4 regions of the Streptomyces sp. R-07 genome follow, and region 3 is predicted to be linked to each of the others. Evidence: riboswitches for the same ligand, from Rfam matches in the RefSeq annotation. Region 3 holds a riboswitch; each other region holds the start of a gene.
What was found. Region 3 has a riboswitch for cyclic di-AMP ahead of ACN9M0_RS27660 (M23 family metallopeptidase). Riboswitches for the same ligand answer to the same signal wherever they lie in the genome.
Positions count from the first base shown of each region.

Region 1 (4,029 bases), 2.9 Mb from region 3:
GAGCGGGAGGTCGCTGGCCTCGGAGGCGGCGTGCGCGACGGCGAGGGAGACGCCGAGGATGGCGTTGGCGCCGAGCGAGCCCTTGTTCTCGGTGGCGTCCAGGTCGAACATGGCCTGGTCGATCAGGCGCTGCTCGGTGGCGTCGTAGCCGACGAGCTCCGGGCCGATCTGCTCGATGACGGCGAGGACGGCCTTCTCGACACCCTTGCCGAGGTAACGGTTGGGGTCACCGTCGCGAAGCTCGATGGCCTCGAAGGCACCGGTGGAGGCGCCGGACGGAACAGCAGCACGGCCGGTGCTGCCGTCGTCGAGGCCGACCTCGACCTCGACCGTGGGGTTGCCTCGGGAGTCCAGGATTTCCCGGGCTACGACGACGTCGATGGACGGCACGAGCATCTCCTTTTTGGGATGTGACGCTGGATGTGACGCATGGCCGGTGCAGGGTCGCTCGGCCTTGCGACAAGAGCCTAACCGGCTCGGGGGCTCCCGCCCCCCGTGCGCCCGCCCCCTGGGACGAAAAAGGACCCAAGGGCATGCATCCCGGGACGAAGGACCCCAGATCTACTGGGCAGTAATCGCGGAGTCGCCCCGGAACGGGGGAACCCCGGTCCGGAAACGGGGGAACCCCGGTCCGGCGTGCACGGGGGAAGGGCACGCCGGACCGGGGTGGTCACCGCGGGAGGGTCGTCGGGGCCGCGTGAGCCGCCGGACTCACGCGAGCCGCCTGGCTCACTTCAGGTGGAGCTGCTGACCCGGGTAGATGAGGTCGGCGTTCTCGACGACGTCCTTGTTCAGCTCGAAGAGCTTGGCCCAGCCGCCCTTGACGCCGTGCGCCTGGGCGATCTTGCTGAGGGTGTCGCCGGCGACGACCTTGTACTCGCCGTCGCCCTTCTCGACCTTCTTGCCGGTCGGCGTGGTGACGGTCTTCTTGGCGGCCTTCGGCGCGGCCTGCTGCGTGACCTTCTTGGGGGCCTGGCGCTGCTGGCTGCGGGTGGTCGGCTGCTCGGTCTCGCGCGGCTGCGGAGCGGCCTGCTGGGGCTCGCTCTGCTGCGGGGTCTCGGCGGCGCCGCCGTCGTAGGAGGCGCCGGAGAGGCCGACGCCGCAGCTCGGCCAGGCACCCTTGCCCTGGCCCGCGAGGACCTTCTCGGCGACGGCGATCTGCTGGGACTTCGAGGCCAGGTCGGCGCGCGCGGCGTAGGCGGTGCCACCGAAGGCGGCCCAGGTGGAGTTCGTGAACTGCAGGCCGCCGTAGAAGCCGTTGCCGGTGTTGATGGCCCAGTTGCCACCGGACTCGCACTGGGCGACGGCGTCCCACTCGGAAGCGGTGGCGGCCGAGGCGGTGCCCGCGGTCAGCAGCGGGGCGGCGACGGCGACACCGGTGACGCCGACGAGCGTGGCGACCTTGGTGGCCTTCGAGGGACGACGGTGTTTGCCCTTGGCGGAAAACAGCATGGGAATTCTCCTCACCGACGCCTGTGAGGTGAGCTGTCGGGTTCGGGCCGGAAAGTTGCCCGGCCGCGTGTCCTTGCACGCGGCTTCACCCCAAGCCGGTCGTCGGCCGTCTGTCTCAACGGCCGGGCCCGGCACTTACCTTGGGTCCCCCACTCCTGCCTTCGGCGCTTGCGCGACGACTGTTCCCATCGGCCGACGGCAGGATTCGGCGTTTCGGTCGACGGGGCCCGCGGTGGCGAGCGGTGACGACCGTAGACACAGACCCACCGGATGTTCAAAGAGGCCCATTGCGGAAATATCGCCCCTGCTTGCCCTCCGGTGGGCGGCGTTTGTGCAGGTGAGAGGTGACAGAAGCAAAGTTTGCGGACGTGACACGCCAGTTGGGACGAAGAGACTCATGTCTCACTTGCCCAGAACCGGACATAAGCCCGCGAACTAACCTGCCGTCGCCGCCGAACCCGCCGTCAGGTCGAGGCTCTGACCAGGCAGGATGAGGTCCGGATCGAGGCCCACCGTCTGCCGGTTGGCGTCATAGAGGGCGGTCCAGCCGCCGGGGAGTTCGTTCTCCTGCGCAATGTCGGACAGGCTGTCACCCGGCCGCACGGTGTACTCGCCCGAAGTGCCCTGACTGTCCGTTGCGTCCGTATTCTTCGATTCGTCAGTCACCGGAGTGGCGTCGACGTTATCCGCGGGCTTGTCCGCGCCCGATGCATGACGGCCCGATTCGACCGAGTCGCCCTTCTTGTCGGATTCCTCCGGTGCGGCGTCGCCCCGGTGCTTGCCGGTGCCGGGCGTGGCCGACGGCGCGTCACCCTTCGGCGCGTCGGGCGAAACCGGCGTACCGGGCGTAACGGACGCGTCGGGCGTGCCCGGGGCCGCCGGGGTGGTGGGCGCGGCCGGGGTCGTCGGCGCGGCGGAGCCCGCCGGAGCGGTCGGCGTCGCGGGGGTCGCGGACGGGGTGGACCCCTCCGTGGCCTTTCCTGTCCCCGCGGGGGCCGTCGGCGCGCCCGCGGTGCGGTCGGACTCCGGGAGGGGGCCCGTGGGGGCCGTCGGGACGACTGTCGGGCCCGGGTCCACGCCGGTGGCCTTGCCGTCGTTCTTCAGGCCGGCGATCGGCGCGCAGGTGGCCCACTCGGTGCTGCCCTTGACGAACGCCTTCTCGGCCACCGCGATCTGCTGGGCGCGGCTGGCGAGGTCGGGGCTGGGCGCGTACGCCAGGCCGCCGTTCCGCTCCCAGCTGTCCTGGGTGAACTGGAGGCCGCCGTACATCCCGTTGCCGAAGTTGGCGCTCCACTGGCCGCCGGACTCGCACTCGGCGACCCGGTCCCAGGTGGAGGCGTCGGCGGCGGAGGCGGATCCGGTGGCGAGCAGCGGCAGCGCCATGGCGGATCCGGTCACGCCCGCGGCGACGACGAGGGCGGGGGCCTGACGGGGGCGACGGTGTCGTCCGTTCCCGGAACGCATAGAAGCGCCTTTCGCGTGACGGCTGAGACTGCGGCGAACGTAGCCGCATTCGAACGTCCGTCACAAGTCGATGGCGCCACGATCACACGAAGATCACATTTCTGATGGCTCGTCAGTGGTAAGGAGTGGTACGGAAGGGGCGAACTCCACCGGAAGCGTGCGCAAACCACGCATGATGAGCCCTCCGCGCCACCGCAGTTCGGCCGGATCGGCGGCAAGTCGCAGGTCCGGAAGCCGAGTCAGCAGGGTCGCGAGCGCCGTCTGCCCTTCGAGGCGGGCGAGCGGCGCGCCCAGGCAGTAGTGGATGCCGTGTCCGTACCCGAGGTGCTGGTTGTCGCGCCGAGCGAGGTCGAGGGTGTCCGGCCCGTCGAACCGCTCCGGGTCCCGGTCGGCGGCGGCGAGCACCACGAGCACCGGGTCGCCCGCCGGGATCTCCTGCCCGCCGACGGTCAGCGCCCGCGTCGCGTACCGCCAGGTCGCCATCTCCACGGGCCCGTCGTACCGCAGCAGCTCCTCGACGCCGGTCTCCAGGAGGCCGGTCTCCCCGGCGGCGAGCGAGGCCTGGAGCCGCTCGCGCTGCTCCGGGTGGCGCAGCAGCTGGTACACGCCGTTGCCGATGAGGTTCACGGTCGTCTCGAAGCCTGCGAAGAGCAGGATGAAGGCCATGGCGGCGGCCTCGTTCTCGGTGAGGTGCTCGCCGTGGTCCGAGGCCTTGATGAGCCCGGAGATCAGGTCGTCGCCCGGGTCGAGCCGCTTGCGGTGGATGAGCTCCGCGAGATAGCCGCGCATCTTCTTCACGGACCGGGCGACCCCGCCGCGCGGACCGCCGCCGTGCCGGATCATCATCCCGGCCCAGTCCCGGAAGTCGTCCTGGTCCTCCTCGGGCACGCCGAGCAGGTCGCAGATCGCGTAGATGGGCAGCGGGAAGGCGAACTCGTGGATGAGGTCGGCGCTCCCCTTCGCGACGAAGGAGTCGATGAGCCGGTCCGTCAGCTCCTGCACGCGCGGCGTGAACTCGGCGACCCTGCGCGGGGTGAAGGCCTTCGACACGAGCCGCCGCAGCCGGGTGTGGTCCGGCGGGTCGATGTTGAGCAGATGCGTCATCAGCTCGGC
Region 1 covers NZ_CP183978.1:3,118,788-3,122,816, forward strand. The annotation lists gene eno (phosphopyruvate hydratase) at 1-396, opposite strand, end outside; gene ACN9M0_RS14020 (transglycosylase family protein) at 730-1,452, opposite strand; cyclic di-AMP (ydaO/yuaA leader) riboswitch at 1,456-1,629, opposite strand; gene ACN9M0_RS14025 (transglycosylase family protein) at 1,888-2,916, opposite strand; gene ACN9M0_RS14030 (cytochrome P450) at 3,010-4,029, opposite strand, start outside.
Region 1: another riboswitch for cyclic di-AMP. It lies ahead of ACN9M0_RS14020 (transglycosylase family protein); the one in region 3 lies ahead of ACN9M0_RS27660 (M23 family metallopeptidase).

Region 2 (4,029 bases), 5.7 Mb from region 3:
GGCTGGCCACGGGCGCCACGGCACTGGCGGCCTGCCGGGTGGTCCGCGCCCGGGGCGCCGCCCGGATCGTCCTCGCGGTGCCGGTGGCACCGCGGGGCTGGACGGCGCGGCTCGGCGGTGAGGCGGACGAGACCGTCAGCGTGCACGCACCGGATCTGTTCTTCGCGATCGGGCAGTTCTACCAGGACTTCTCGCAGACCCCGGACGCCGAGGTCATCGCCTGTCTGGACCGGAGCAGAGCCGCACGCGACCCCGTCGTGCAGGACACGGACGTGCGGATCCCGATCACCGGCGTCACCCTCGCCGGACGGCTCGCGGTCCCCGAGAACGCTGCCGGCATCGTCCTGTTCGCCCATGGCAGCGGCAGCAGCCGGCACAGCCCCCGGAACCGGGCGGTCGCCGCGGCGCTCAACCGGGCGGGCCTGGGGACGCTGCTCTTCGACCTGCTGACCGAGACGGAGGCGACGGACCGGGCGCACGTCTTCGACACCCCGCTCCTCGCCGGGCGGCTCGCCGGTGCCACGGATTGGCTGGCGGGACGTCCCGAGAGCACCGGACTCCCGCTCGGTTACTTCGGCGCGAGCACGGGAGCGGCCGCCGCGCTGTGGGCGGCGGGCGATCCCGCGTCCCCGGTGAGCGCCGTCGTCTCACGCGGTGGCCGGCCGGACCTCGCGGCCGACCACCTGGCCCGGGTGCGCGCCCCGACGCTCCTGGTGGTGGGCGGCGCGGACGCGCTGGTCCTGGACCTCAACCGGCGGGCCCTGGCGCTGCTGCGCTGTGAGAACCGGCTCGCCGTGGTGGGAGGCGCCGGGCACCTCTTCGAGGAGCCGGGCGCCCTGGAGGAGGTGGCGGACCTCGCCACCTCCTGGTTCACCGAGCACTTCCGGGAGCACGCCCGGCGTGAGGGGGACTAGTACGCGCTGTCGACGTTGTCGATGGAGCCGTAGCGGTCGGCCGCGTAGTTGCAGGCGGCGGTGATGTTGGCCACCGGGTCGAACAGGTCCATGGACGTGCCGGGCACGTGGTAGGCCAGGAAGGTCGGCTCGATGACCTGGAGCAGACCCTTCGAGGGGGTGCCGGCGGCCGCGTTGGAGTCCCAGAGGTTGATGGCCTGGGGGTTTCCGGAGGACTCGCGCATGACGTTGCGGAGGATCCCGTCGTAGGAACCGGGGATGCCGCGCTGGCCCATGATGGCCAGCGACTCCCGGATCCAGCCGTCGAGGTTGTCGGCGTAGTTCGTGGCGGCGGCCGGGGCCGCCTTCACGGCGGCGGGAGCGGCGGCGACGGCCGGAGCGGCCTGCGCGGCGGAGGCGCCCGAACCGGTGGCGACGGCAGGGGCCGCCGGCCGGCGCTCGGAGCGGCTCGCCCGCTCGGTCGTGGCGGACTTCTTCGCCTTCGCCTGCGTGGGAACGGGCTTCGCGGAATCCCGACGAATCGTCAGTTCGAGACCCGGGTGAATGAGTGACGGATTGTCACCCACGACGCTCTTGTTGGCACGGTAAAGGCTCTTCCAGCCGCCCTGAATTCCCTTCTTGTGGGCGATCAGGGAAAGCGAGTCACCACTCACCACGGTGTACGAGCGCGCGGCGGCCGGGGCCGTGGGGGCCTTGGCCGCGGCCGGCGCGGAGTGCGCGGCGAAGGACTGGACCGCGATGTCCGGGGCCGCGGACACGGGCGCGGCGCCGGCGACGGCCGGGGCGATCAGCGGCAGGGTCAGTGCGGCGCCACCCGTGCCGACCAGGGCGAGGCCGCGGGAGACGCTGCGGCGGGGACGGCGGTGCTTACCGTGAGCAGGCATGACGGTTTCCTCTCCGGCGCCTGCGGGGTGAGCTGTCGGGTTCGGACGGGAGATGTCCGGCCGCGCGCACGCGGCTGCACCCCGAGCCGTTCCGGATTCCGGACCGGCGTATTCGTGGGTCCCCCGCTCCTGCCGTCGGGTGAAAAGGGAGGTTTACCGAGCGGCGGCAGGATTGGGCGTTCCGCTCGAATGGAGGTGACCGTAGGCCAGTAATGCGACGGAGAACAAGGGGAGTGAACCCCGGGACTCGGTAAATGGATCACGGAATTAGGGGAATTCAAGATCGATGCCGTTCTGGAGGCGTCGAACTTCCTTGCCGGGTACGGGGTGGGGGAACGCTCCGCCGGGTGCGGCGTCCGGGGAAGTGAGTCGCGTCACCCGGAGGGTAATGTCCGAATATGAGGCGTAATTCCATTGGTGCTTAAATGGGTAGATAATTCATGTGATGCGGTGTTCGTCGCCACGTGGAGGGGCGACTCACCCTGTGGGGGTAAAAGTCGCAAAACCGACATTTGTCTTGAAAGATGGAGGGAGTCGACCCCAGGAGCCACTCGCATGTCGCCCTCCACCTCCTTGCTCAGCCCCGATTCCCTCGACCAGGAGGCCGCCGCCCTCTACGAGAGCGCCACCTGGCAGCGGATCGTCACCGACTGGACCACCCGTGACGATCCGGCGCCGGAAAGAGGGAGCTGGCGCGAGCTGCTCAGCGTGCCGGTGGACCGGCTCGTGGCCGACGCGCTCGCCGCCCTGCCGCCGAACCTCCCCGCCGAGCGCCGTCTCCCCGGCCGCCTCGGAGCCGTACTGCCGGACCGGCTGCACGCCTGGCGCCGCATCGGTCAGGCCGAGCTGCGCCCCTCGGTCCATCTCGGGTACGCGCGCGAGGTGCTGACCGAGTGGGGCTGGCAGAACGCCCCGTACAAGCTGCGTGACGTACGAGGCGCCCGGTGTGTCTGCGGCGCCCTGCTCGCCGCCCACCGCCTCGGCTACGGCAGCGCGGACACCATGAACGAGGCGGCCGCGTGGATCATGACCGAGCTGCGGTCGCAGGGGTGGCACGGGTTGATCGGGCCGTGGAACCGGGCCCCCGGGCGGACGGCCGCCGACGCGGTGGGCCTCCTCGACGCCACGCTCCGCCGCGCCGCCCACGCCGGCCGCTGACACCACGCCCGCGTGCCGGGCGGCGACCGGAGGGCCGCCGCTCGGCACGCGGGGGAGGGGAACAGCCACTGACGCCCGGGCCGTGGGGGAGGGCTCGGCCGCCGGCCCCGGCCCGCGGGAGACGGGGATCAGCCGCTGACGCTCGGGGCTCCGGTCTCGATGTGGCCGGTGTACCGGCGCGACCAGGTGCCGTCGATGTCGGCCAGGATCGTGAAGTCGTACCAGCCGCCGTTGTAGGCCACCGCGTTGAAGAAGTCCTCGCGGCTGGAGTTCGCGGGCACCGCGTACGTCCACGGACCGTCCGAGCGGTAGGCGTTCGAGCGGATCGTGAAGGTGACGGGACCGGCCGAGGCGTTCGTCATCTTGAACCACAGGGCCGTCTTGCCCGTCCCCGCGTCGGGTGCGAACCGGGCCGCCACCTCGACGGCCTTGCCGGCTTTGGACGCGTCCCCGATGAACCGGCGCAGGAAGCGGTTGGGCCCCATCATCGAGATGTCGTACTTCCCCGAGCCCGACCCCAGACCGATGTTGAAGTAGTCGGAGGCCGTGCCGCCGGGGTCGACGGTGTACTGCCAGGCGGCCGTGTCCCGGTACTGGTGCGGGTGGATCGAGAAGTGCGCCGACCGCTTGGCCTCCGCGCCCTGGTTGGTCATCGAGAACCAGGCCAGGATCTTGCCCGCGGCACCGAACTCGAAGCGGTCGAGGTTGCCGTTCACCTGGTACGGCAGGGCGCGCGCCGGGCGGGTGCCGGACTCCTGCGCGGGCAGGGCGTTGTTCTGGGGAGCCGGGTTCGGCAGCGGGCCGCAGGTGGCCTGCCCGATCACCTTCGCCGTGGAGGGAAGGCCGGCGGGCACTCCGTACACCGGGTTGGCGAAGTCGAAGACCCCGGTCAGATCGCCCGTCACCTTCCGCCGCCAGGCGCTGATGTTGGGACAGGTGGCCGGGGTGCCGAGGGCGGCCGTCCAGGTCTCCATGAAGCGCAGCACGGAGGTGTGGTCGAAGACCTCGGAGCTCACCCAGCCACCCCGCGTCCACGGGGACATGACAATCATGGGGACGCGGAAGCCCAGGCC
Region 2 covers NZ_CP183978.1:283,099-287,127, reverse strand. The annotation lists gene ACN9M0_RS01520 (phosphoribosyltransferase family protein) at 1-914, shown strand, start outside; gene ACN9M0_RS01515 (LysM peptidoglycan-binding domain-containing protein) at 911-1,798, opposite strand; cyclic di-AMP (ydaO/yuaA leader) riboswitch at 1,801-1,959, opposite strand; gene ACN9M0_RS01510 (DUF6197 family protein) at 2,354-2,956, shown strand; gene ACN9M0_RS01505 (phosphocholine-specific phospholipase C) at 3,085-4,029, opposite strand, start outside.
Region 2: another riboswitch for cyclic di-AMP. It lies ahead of ACN9M0_RS01515 (LysM peptidoglycan-binding domain-containing protein); the one in region 3 lies ahead of ACN9M0_RS27660 (M23 family metallopeptidase).

Region 3 (4,029 bases):
CGAGCGAGCGCAGATCCTCGCCCTGGCCGCGCCTGGCCCGCTCCTGCCCCAGCCTGACCAGGCCGCGCAGCACCTTGAGGTGCGCCTCCGTGCGCCGCTGCGCGGCCCGCGCGGCCCCGAGCGGTTCGAGCAGCGCCCGCATGTCGAGCAGGTCGGCCGCCTCCTGCTCGGTCGGCTCGGCGACCTGGGCGCCCGCGTGGCGGCGGGTGACGACGAAGCCCTCGGACTCCAGGGTGCGCAGCGCCTCGCGGACCGGGACCCGGGAGACCCCGTACCGGCGGGCGAGCTGCTCCTCGGTCAGCCGCCCTCCCTGCTCGAACACGCCGGAGACGATGTCGTCCCGGATCGCCGTGCATACCGAATGCGCGGGAATGCGCATGTCCGACCTCCGCCTTGGTCCGCGCGAGACAATTCGAGCGGCGCCTGTTCTGCGCCCGATCTTCGACTCTATTGCAGCGCGCCGGAATTTCCGATGCCCCGGCGGAATCCATGGACGTCTTTTGGTCAGCGAAAAGCCCCGGCTCAGTACGAGCCGGGGCTTTTGCGACGCGGTGTGCGGCGGAGGTGCGGGTCAGACGGAGACGCCGCGGGCGCGGAGGTACGTGATCGGGTTGATGTCCGAGCCGTACTCGGGGCTCGTGCGGGCCTCGAAGTGGAGGTGCGGGCCGGTGGAGTTGCCGGAGGAGCCCGAGATGCCTATCTGCTGGCCCGGCTCGACGGTCTGACCGACGTAGACCCCGAGGGAGGAGAGGTGCCCGTACTGGGTGTACGTGCCGTCGTTCATCCGGATGACGATGTTGTTGCCGTACGCGCCGCCCCAGCCGGCCTCGACGACGGTGCCGGAGCCGACGGAGACGACCCGGGTGCCGTAGGCGGCGTGGAAGTCGATGCCGGAGTGGCTGCCGGAGGACCAGAGCGAGCCGCCGGTCTTGTAGCCGGTGGAGACGTACGAGCCGGCGACGGGGAGCTGGAAGGAGGCCAGACGGCGGCGCTCGGCCTCGCGGGCGGCGCGCTCGCGCTCCACCCGGATCTCCTTGGCGCGGGCCTCGGCCTTGCGCTTCGCCTCGGCCTTGGCCTTCGCCTTGGCGATGGCCTCGACGGCCTCCTGCTCCTGGGCGGCGGCCTGGGCGTTGATCCGGTCCACGAGGGAGTCCTCGTTGATCACCTGGATGAGGCCGGTGTCCTCGACGGAGCGGTTGTCCGTGTCGGCGGCGAGCGCCGGGGAGGCGAGGGTTCCGATGACGCCGGTGGTGGCCAGCGTCGCGACGCCGGCGATGCCCACGCTGCGGCGCGCCATCCGGCTCGGACCACGATGCTTCCCGGTGGCACGGGTGAACGCCATGTAGGGGCTGATCCTTTCCTTCCTTCTCGCCTACCGGGTTAGCTGACGGGTTCGGAGCAGGAAGGTCTCCTACGAGCCCCTCCGTACGAGACGAAGGCGCCCGATTCACCCCAGGGACTACGTGTGGGTCCCCGGCTCCCCAGGCTCGCGCCTGACGGGGACTCGGCGATGACTGTCCGATGCCGCGGCTGCGGCACGTGCAACTGACGAACAGCCGCACCGACGCTATGCGGATCGTCTTTCAATCACCAACCAGACACGCCTTTTGTAAGACATGCCACAGGGCATTCAAGCACCCTTGCCCCCAATACGGACAAAGCGGAGGACCCCGACGAACTATGCCGTCGGGGTCCTGCCGTTGTCGCGTCAGGGGCCGGAATCAGCCCGTCACGACGGTCACTTCACCGATGCCGAGCGCGCGCACCGGGTCCGCGATCTGCGCCGCGTCGCCGACCAGGACGGTCACGAGCCGGTCCACCGGGAAGGCGTTGACCACGGCGGCCGTCGCCTCGACCGTGCCGGTCTCGGCCAGGCGCGCGTACAACTGGGCCTGGAAGTCGTCCGGAAGGTGCTGCTCCACCTGGTCGGAGAGCGTCCCGGCCACGGAGGCGGCCGTCTCGTACTTGAGCGGCGCCACCCCCACCAGGTTCTGCACGGCCGTCTCCCGCTCGGCGTCGGTGAGGCCCTCCGCGGCGAGGGTGCGCAGCACCTTCCACAGGTCCTCAAGTGCCGGGCCCGTGTTGGGGGTGTCGACGGATCCGCTGATGGCGAGCATCGCGGCGCCGTTCCCCCCGGCGTCGGAGCGGAGCACCTGGCCGAAGGCCCGCACGCCGTACGTGTAGCCCTTCTCCTCGCGCAGGACCCGGTCCAGACGCGAGGTCAGGGTGCCGCCGAGGCAGTACGTGCCGAGGACCTGGGCCGGCCAGACGCGGTCGTGCCGGTCGGCGCCGATGCGGCCGATCAGCAGCTGCGTCTGAACGGCGCCGGGACGGTCCACGATGACGACCCGTCCGGTGTCGTCGGCGGTGATCGGCGGCATCGGGAGCGGCTCGGCCGGCTCACCCGTCCAGGCGCCCAGCGTCTCGGCGAGGACCTTGTCGAGGTCGACGCCGGTCAGGTCGCCGACGACCACGGCGGTGGCCGTGGCGGGCCGGACGTACGCCTCGTAGAAGGCGCGGACGGCCGCGGCGTCGATCGCGGCGACGGTCTCCTCGGTGCCCTGGCGCGGCCGGGACATCCGCGACTCGGCCGGGAACAGCTCCTTGGAGAGCTGCTTGGCCGCGCGACGGGCCGGGTTGGCCGTCTCGTGCGGGATCTCGTCGAGACGGTTGCGCACCAGGCGCTCGATCTCGGTGTCCAGGAACGCCGGGGCGATCAGGGCCTCGGAGATCAGGCCGAGCGCCTTGGGCAGCCGGGAGACCGGAACCTCCAGGGAGACCCGTACGCCCGGGTGGTCGGCGTGCGCGTCGAGCGTGGCGCCGCAGCGCTCCAGCTCGGCCGCGAACTCCTCGGCGCTGCGCTGGTCGGTGCCCTCGGAGAGCGCGCGGGCCATGATGGTGGCGACACCGTCGAGACCGGCGGGCTCGGCGTCCAGCGGGGCCGGCAGGAAGATCTCCACGGCGACGACCTGCTGGCCGGGGCGGTGGCTGGTGAGCAGGGTCAGGCCGTTGTCCAGCTTCCCGCGGTCCGGGGCCGGGAAGGCCCAGGGCCTGGCGGCGCCGGGCGCCGGCTGCGGGTGGAAGTCCATGCTCGTCAAAGACACGGCAGCGTCGGTCACTGGTCCGCTCCCTCTTCGTCGTCATCGCCGTCGGCGTCGTCGCTCTGCTCGCTCGCCAGGGGCTCGTAGACGAGCACCGCGCGGTTGTCGGGGCGCAGCTTGGCCGCGGCGACCGCCTGCACCTCCTCGGCGGTGATGTCGAGGACCCGGTCGACGGCGGTGAGGGCGAGCTGCGGGTCGCCGAACAGCACGGCGAACCGGCACAGTTCGTCCGCGCGGCCCGCGACGGTGCCGAGCCGGTCCAGCCACTCGCGCTCCAGCTGGGCCTGCGCGCGCTCCATCTCCTCGGGCGTGGGGCCCTCGGCGGCGAACCGGGCGAGCTCCTCGTCGACGGCCGCCTCGATCTGCGGGACCTCGACGCCTCCGGAGGTCTTGACGTCCAGCCAGCCCAGCGAGGGCGCCCCGGCGAGCCGCAGCAGGCCGAAGCCGGCGGCGACGGCCGTGCGGTCACGGCGGACCAGGCGGTTGTGCAGGCGGGAGGACTCCCCGCCGCCCAGGACCGTCAGGGCCAGGTCGGCGGCGTCGCACTCGCGCGTGCCGTCGTGCGGCAGCCGGTAGGCGGCCATCAGCGCGCGCGCCGGGACCTCCTCCTCGACGACCTCGCGCAGCTGCTCGCCGATGACCTCGGGCAGGTCGCCGGAACGCGGCTGGGGCTTGCCGTCGTGGGCGGGGATGGAGCCGAAGTACTTCTCGACCCAGGCGAGCGTCTGCGCCGGGTCGATGTCGCCGACGACGGACAGCACCGCGTTGTTCGGGGCGTAGTACGTGCGGAAGAAGTTCCGCGCGTCCTCCAGGGTGGCCGCGTCCAGGTCGGCCATGGAGCCGATCGGCGTGTGGTGGTACGGGTGGCCCGCCGGGTAGGCGAGGGCGGTCAGCTTCTCGAAGGCCGTGCCGTACGGCACGTTGTCGT
Region 3 covers NZ_CP183978.1:6,013,337-6,017,365, reverse strand. The annotation lists gene ACN9M0_RS27665 (GntR family transcriptional regulator) at 1-379, opposite strand, end outside; gene ACN9M0_RS27660 (M23 family metallopeptidase) at 572-1,342, opposite strand; cyclic di-AMP (ydaO/yuaA leader) riboswitch at 1,355-1,520, opposite strand; gene ACN9M0_RS27655 (M16 family metallopeptidase) at 1,722-3,119, opposite strand; gene ACN9M0_RS27650 (M16 family metallopeptidase) at 3,116-4,029, opposite strand, start outside.

Region 4 (4,029 bases), 690 kb from region 3:
CTGCCACTTCGTCAGGGCCGAGCTGGGGAACCTGTACGACGGTTCGTACCGCGCCGCCCTGCGTCCCCGCGCCTGTCCCCTCGCCGTCTGCGACTGCCACATCGGCTACGTCCACCTGGAGACGCTGCCGCTGTACGACGTGTTCGCCGGCGGGGTCCTGGAGCGGATCCCCGCCGTGCCCCCGACTACAGGGGCATGAGGTCCGGGCGCTTCGCCTCGACGTGGTCGCCGGAGCTCTCGCCGCGCAGCCGGCGCCCGATCCAGGGCACCAGGTACTCCCTGGCCCAGTGGATGTCGTCGCGGCGCACCTCGAGCGTGCCGCGCGGCGGGACCGGCGGCCAGGGCTGGTCGGGGTCGGCGGGCACCGGCAGGGCGAGGACCTGGGCGGCGCGCAGGGCGACGCGGGTGTGTCCCTCGGGCGAGAGGTGCAGCCGGTCGTCGTCCCAGGCGCGCCGGTCCTGGACGGACTTCAGCGACCACAGGTCGAGGACCGGGCAGCCGTAGCGGTCCGCGATGGCCCGGACGTGACCGTTGTAGGTGGCGATCTTGCCGCGCAGGTGCTTGAGCAGGGTCACGCCGCGGGTGTCGAAGCCGGTGGTCACCATGACGGTGCCGACGGCGGAGGTGAGGTCGGCGACGGCGCGCTCGAAGCGCTCGGCCACCTCGTCGGGGTCCGTTCCGGGACGGATGATGTCGTTGCCGCCCGCGCAGAAGGTCACCAGGTCGGGGGCGAGTTCCTTCGCCCGGGGGACCTGTTCCGCCACGATCTGGTCGAGAAGGCGCCCGCGTACGGCCAGGTTGGCGTAGCGAAAGGCGTCGTGCTCCGGCAGCTGGTCGGCGAGCAGGACCGCGAAGCGGTCCGCCCAGCCGACGTACGTCCCGTCGGGCCCGGGGTCTCCGACGCCCTCGGTGAAGCTGTCACCGATCGCCGCGTACGACCCGAATGCGTTCTTGTCTGTTGATCTCGAATCGTCTGCCACGGGAGCACATCCTTCCCTTTGGGATGTGACCTACGCGACCGTAAGGAGGGGTTGACGCTGGGTGACATATGCCACCGATAAAGAATTTGCCAAGCCGGAATACGCCGGAGGCCCGGCACGTACGTGCCGGGCTTCCGGGGACAAGGCGTTGACGACGGTTCGTCAGATGCTCACGCCGTGCTGGCGCAGGGCGGCCAGCGGGTCGATGTCGGAGCCGTACTCCGGGCCGGTACGCATCTCGAAGTGCAGGTGCGGTCCGGTGACGTTGCCGGTCGCGCCCGAGAGACCGATCTGCTGGCCGCCGGTGACGGTCTGGCCGGCGGAGACGGAGATCGAGGACAGGTGGGCGTACTGCGAGAAGGTGCCGTCGGCGTGCTGGATGACGACCTGGTTGCCGTACGCGCCGCCGTCGCCGGCGGAGTAGACGGTGCCGGGGCCGACCGCGACGACGGTGGTGCCGGTGGAGGCGATGAAGTCGACACCGGTGTGGTAGCCGGAGGACCACATGGAGCCGGCCTGGTGGTACGGGGTCGACATGCCGGCGCCGGCGATCGGAGCGACCCAGCCGGAAGAGGTCGTCGCGGCCGACGAGGACGTCGCGGAGGACGACGAGGTGGTCGCGGCGGCGGCCGGGGCCGAGGTCCGCTCGCTGCTGCGCGAGGCGCGCGGGGTGTCGCCGTTCTTGCCGGAGCTCTGCGTGCTCTTGTGCGTGACCTTCGGCGCGGCCTTGGCGGTGCTCTTCCCGCCGAGGGTGAGCTTCATGCCGGGCAGGATCAGGGAGGGGTTCTCGCCGACGACCCGTCGGTTGTCCTCGTACAGCTTGTGCCAGCCACCCGCGAGGTGGTGCTCGGCGGCGATCTTCGACAGGTAGTCGCCCCGGACGACGGAGTACGTCTTCGGCGCGGCCTTCGCGGTGGTGGGCGCGGCCTGGACGGCGGCGGCCTTCACCTGGGCGACGGCCTGGGCGGGAGCGGCGGCGGGGGCGGCCTGCTCGGCGGCGTGGGCGCCGGTGGCTCCGAGGAGCGGGAGGGCGACGACGGCGCCACCGGTACCGGCGGCGGCGAGGCCACGGGTGAGGCGGCTGGACTTGGTGCGGCGGTGCTTACCCTTAGCGGGCATGGCGAATTCCTCTCCGGCGCCTGCGAGGTGAGCTGTCGGGTTCGGACTGGAGATGTCCGGCCGCGTGTCCACGCGACTTCACCCCGAGCCGTCCTTCTCGGAAGGATCGGCGACTTACCTGGGTCCCCCGCTCCTGCCTTGTTCGGGTGAGTGCGGATTCCGGTCGGTGGCAGGATTCGGCGGTCCGTCCGGATTGAGCGCGACGCTAGACGAGTGGGGTCGGCGCGAACAAGCCACGATTTTCGAGGACTCCGGAGCTCCTTGATATACGGCCGGAATTCCGGTCACCCTCCGTGGATGACGGTCCCTCGATCTCCTTTTCCCGGGGGGTATTTGGAAAAGACGATCAGGCACGGTCCGTCACGGTTATGACGCTGCTCACGCGCCGATCCCCATCTCCCCTGCAACCGGGGCGGGTTATGCCGAACACCCCAATACGGACAGATCGCCCATTCCTGTGCGAGGGCGTGCGTGCACGGGTTCGCACCCGAGATGATTGCCCCAGGAACCGATCTACAGAACAGGAGCAGCCGTGACGCAGCAGCTGCCGCAGATCCCGCCCGCCGATGCCGCCGAGCCCGAGCTGACGGAGGTCCGCAACTTCCGGGACGTGGGCGGTCTGCCGACGTCGGACGGGCGCGCCGTCCGCCCCGGCCGCCTCTTCCGCAGCGGCCATCTCGCCCACGCGACGGAGGACGACGCCGCCTTCCTCTCCTCGCTCGGCCTGCACACCGTCTTCGACTTCCGCAACGAGGCGGACCGGAAGGTCGAGGGCGCGGACGTCGACCTGCCCGGCGTGCGGAACGTGCACATACCCCTCAACGACCCGGCCGACGGCAAGGAGTTCTGGAAGCTGGTGCGCGACGGCGAGATCGCGCAGCTGCGGGAGATCCTCGGCGACGGCAAGGCGGCCGCCCGGATGTCCGAGTCGTACCGGAAGATGATCGTCGAGCGGGCCTCGGAGCACAGCCGGATCCTGCACTCCATGGCGGAGGAGAGCATCCCGGCCCTCATGCACTGCGCGGCCGGGAAGGACCGGGCCGGGCTCGCCATCGCGATCACCCTGCTCGCGGTCGGGGTCGAGCGGGAGGCCATCGAGGCCGACTACGTGAAGTCGAACGATCCGCACCGCCGCTACAAGGTGCGCCGCAGCTCCACCGCCCCGGACGCGATGTCGCCGGAGGTGATGGAGCTGCTGAGCCCGCTCTTCGACGCGCGGGTGGAGTACCTGCGGGCCGCCTTCGAGACGATCGAGGCGACCTGGGGCTCGGTGGACGTCTACCTCGCCGAGGGCCTGAAGCTGGCCCCGGAGACCCGTGAGCGACTGCGGGAGCGCCTGCTCACGGACGTGTGAGCCCCGGCCGGGCAGGGCCTACTGGTTCTGCCCGCCCAGCATGAAGAGCAGGTAGAGAAAGCCGGCGAAGAGGTGGCCTGCGACCAGGTAGGCGAAGAGGCGGAGCACGAGCCCCTTGGGGAACTTGCCTTCACCGCGCTCCTCACCGGTGACCGGTGCGGACTTCTCGGACATGTCGGTCCTTTCCTCAGGACTCGGGACGGGTGGCTCGGGACGGTCACCCGGTACGAAGCGGTTCGCTCGGGATCAGCGCCGGTGCGGGGTCCCGTCGCCGAGGCACAGCTCGGCGACAGGGCTCTGCATCAGGGTGTGGACGAAGAGCAGCTCGGCCCCGCCGGGGGTGGCGGCGCCGATCCGGTGCGGGGTCAGCGAGTCGAAGTGCGCGCTGTCCCCGGGATCGAGGACGTGCACGGCCTCGCCGAGCGCGAGCCGCACCCGCCCCTCCAGGACGTGGATCCACTCCTCCCCGGGGTGGACGCGCACGATGTCGGCCCGGGTGGCGTACGGCACGTGGACCCGCAGGCACTGGAGGGCGCGCCCGGCACCGCCGGCCTGGCGGTAGATCCAGCCGTCGGC
Region 4 covers NZ_CP183978.1:6,704,085-6,708,113, reverse strand. The annotation lists gene ACN9M0_RS30805 (STM4011 family radical SAM protein) at 1-199, shown strand, start outside; gene ACN9M0_RS30800 (SGNH/GDSL hydrolase family protein) at 186-980, opposite strand; gene ACN9M0_RS30795 (M23 family metallopeptidase) at 1,143-2,099, opposite strand; cyclic di-AMP (ydaO/yuaA leader) riboswitch at 2,102-2,258, opposite strand; gene ACN9M0_RS30790 (tyrosine-protein phosphatase) at 2,632-3,453, shown strand; gene ACN9M0_RS30785 (DUF6126 family protein) at 3,472-3,627, opposite strand; gene ACN9M0_RS30780 (helix-turn-helix domain-containing protein) at 3,700-4,029, opposite strand, start outside.
Region 4: another riboswitch for cyclic di-AMP. It lies ahead of ACN9M0_RS30795 (M23 family metallopeptidase); the one in region 3 lies ahead of ACN9M0_RS27660 (M23 family metallopeptidase).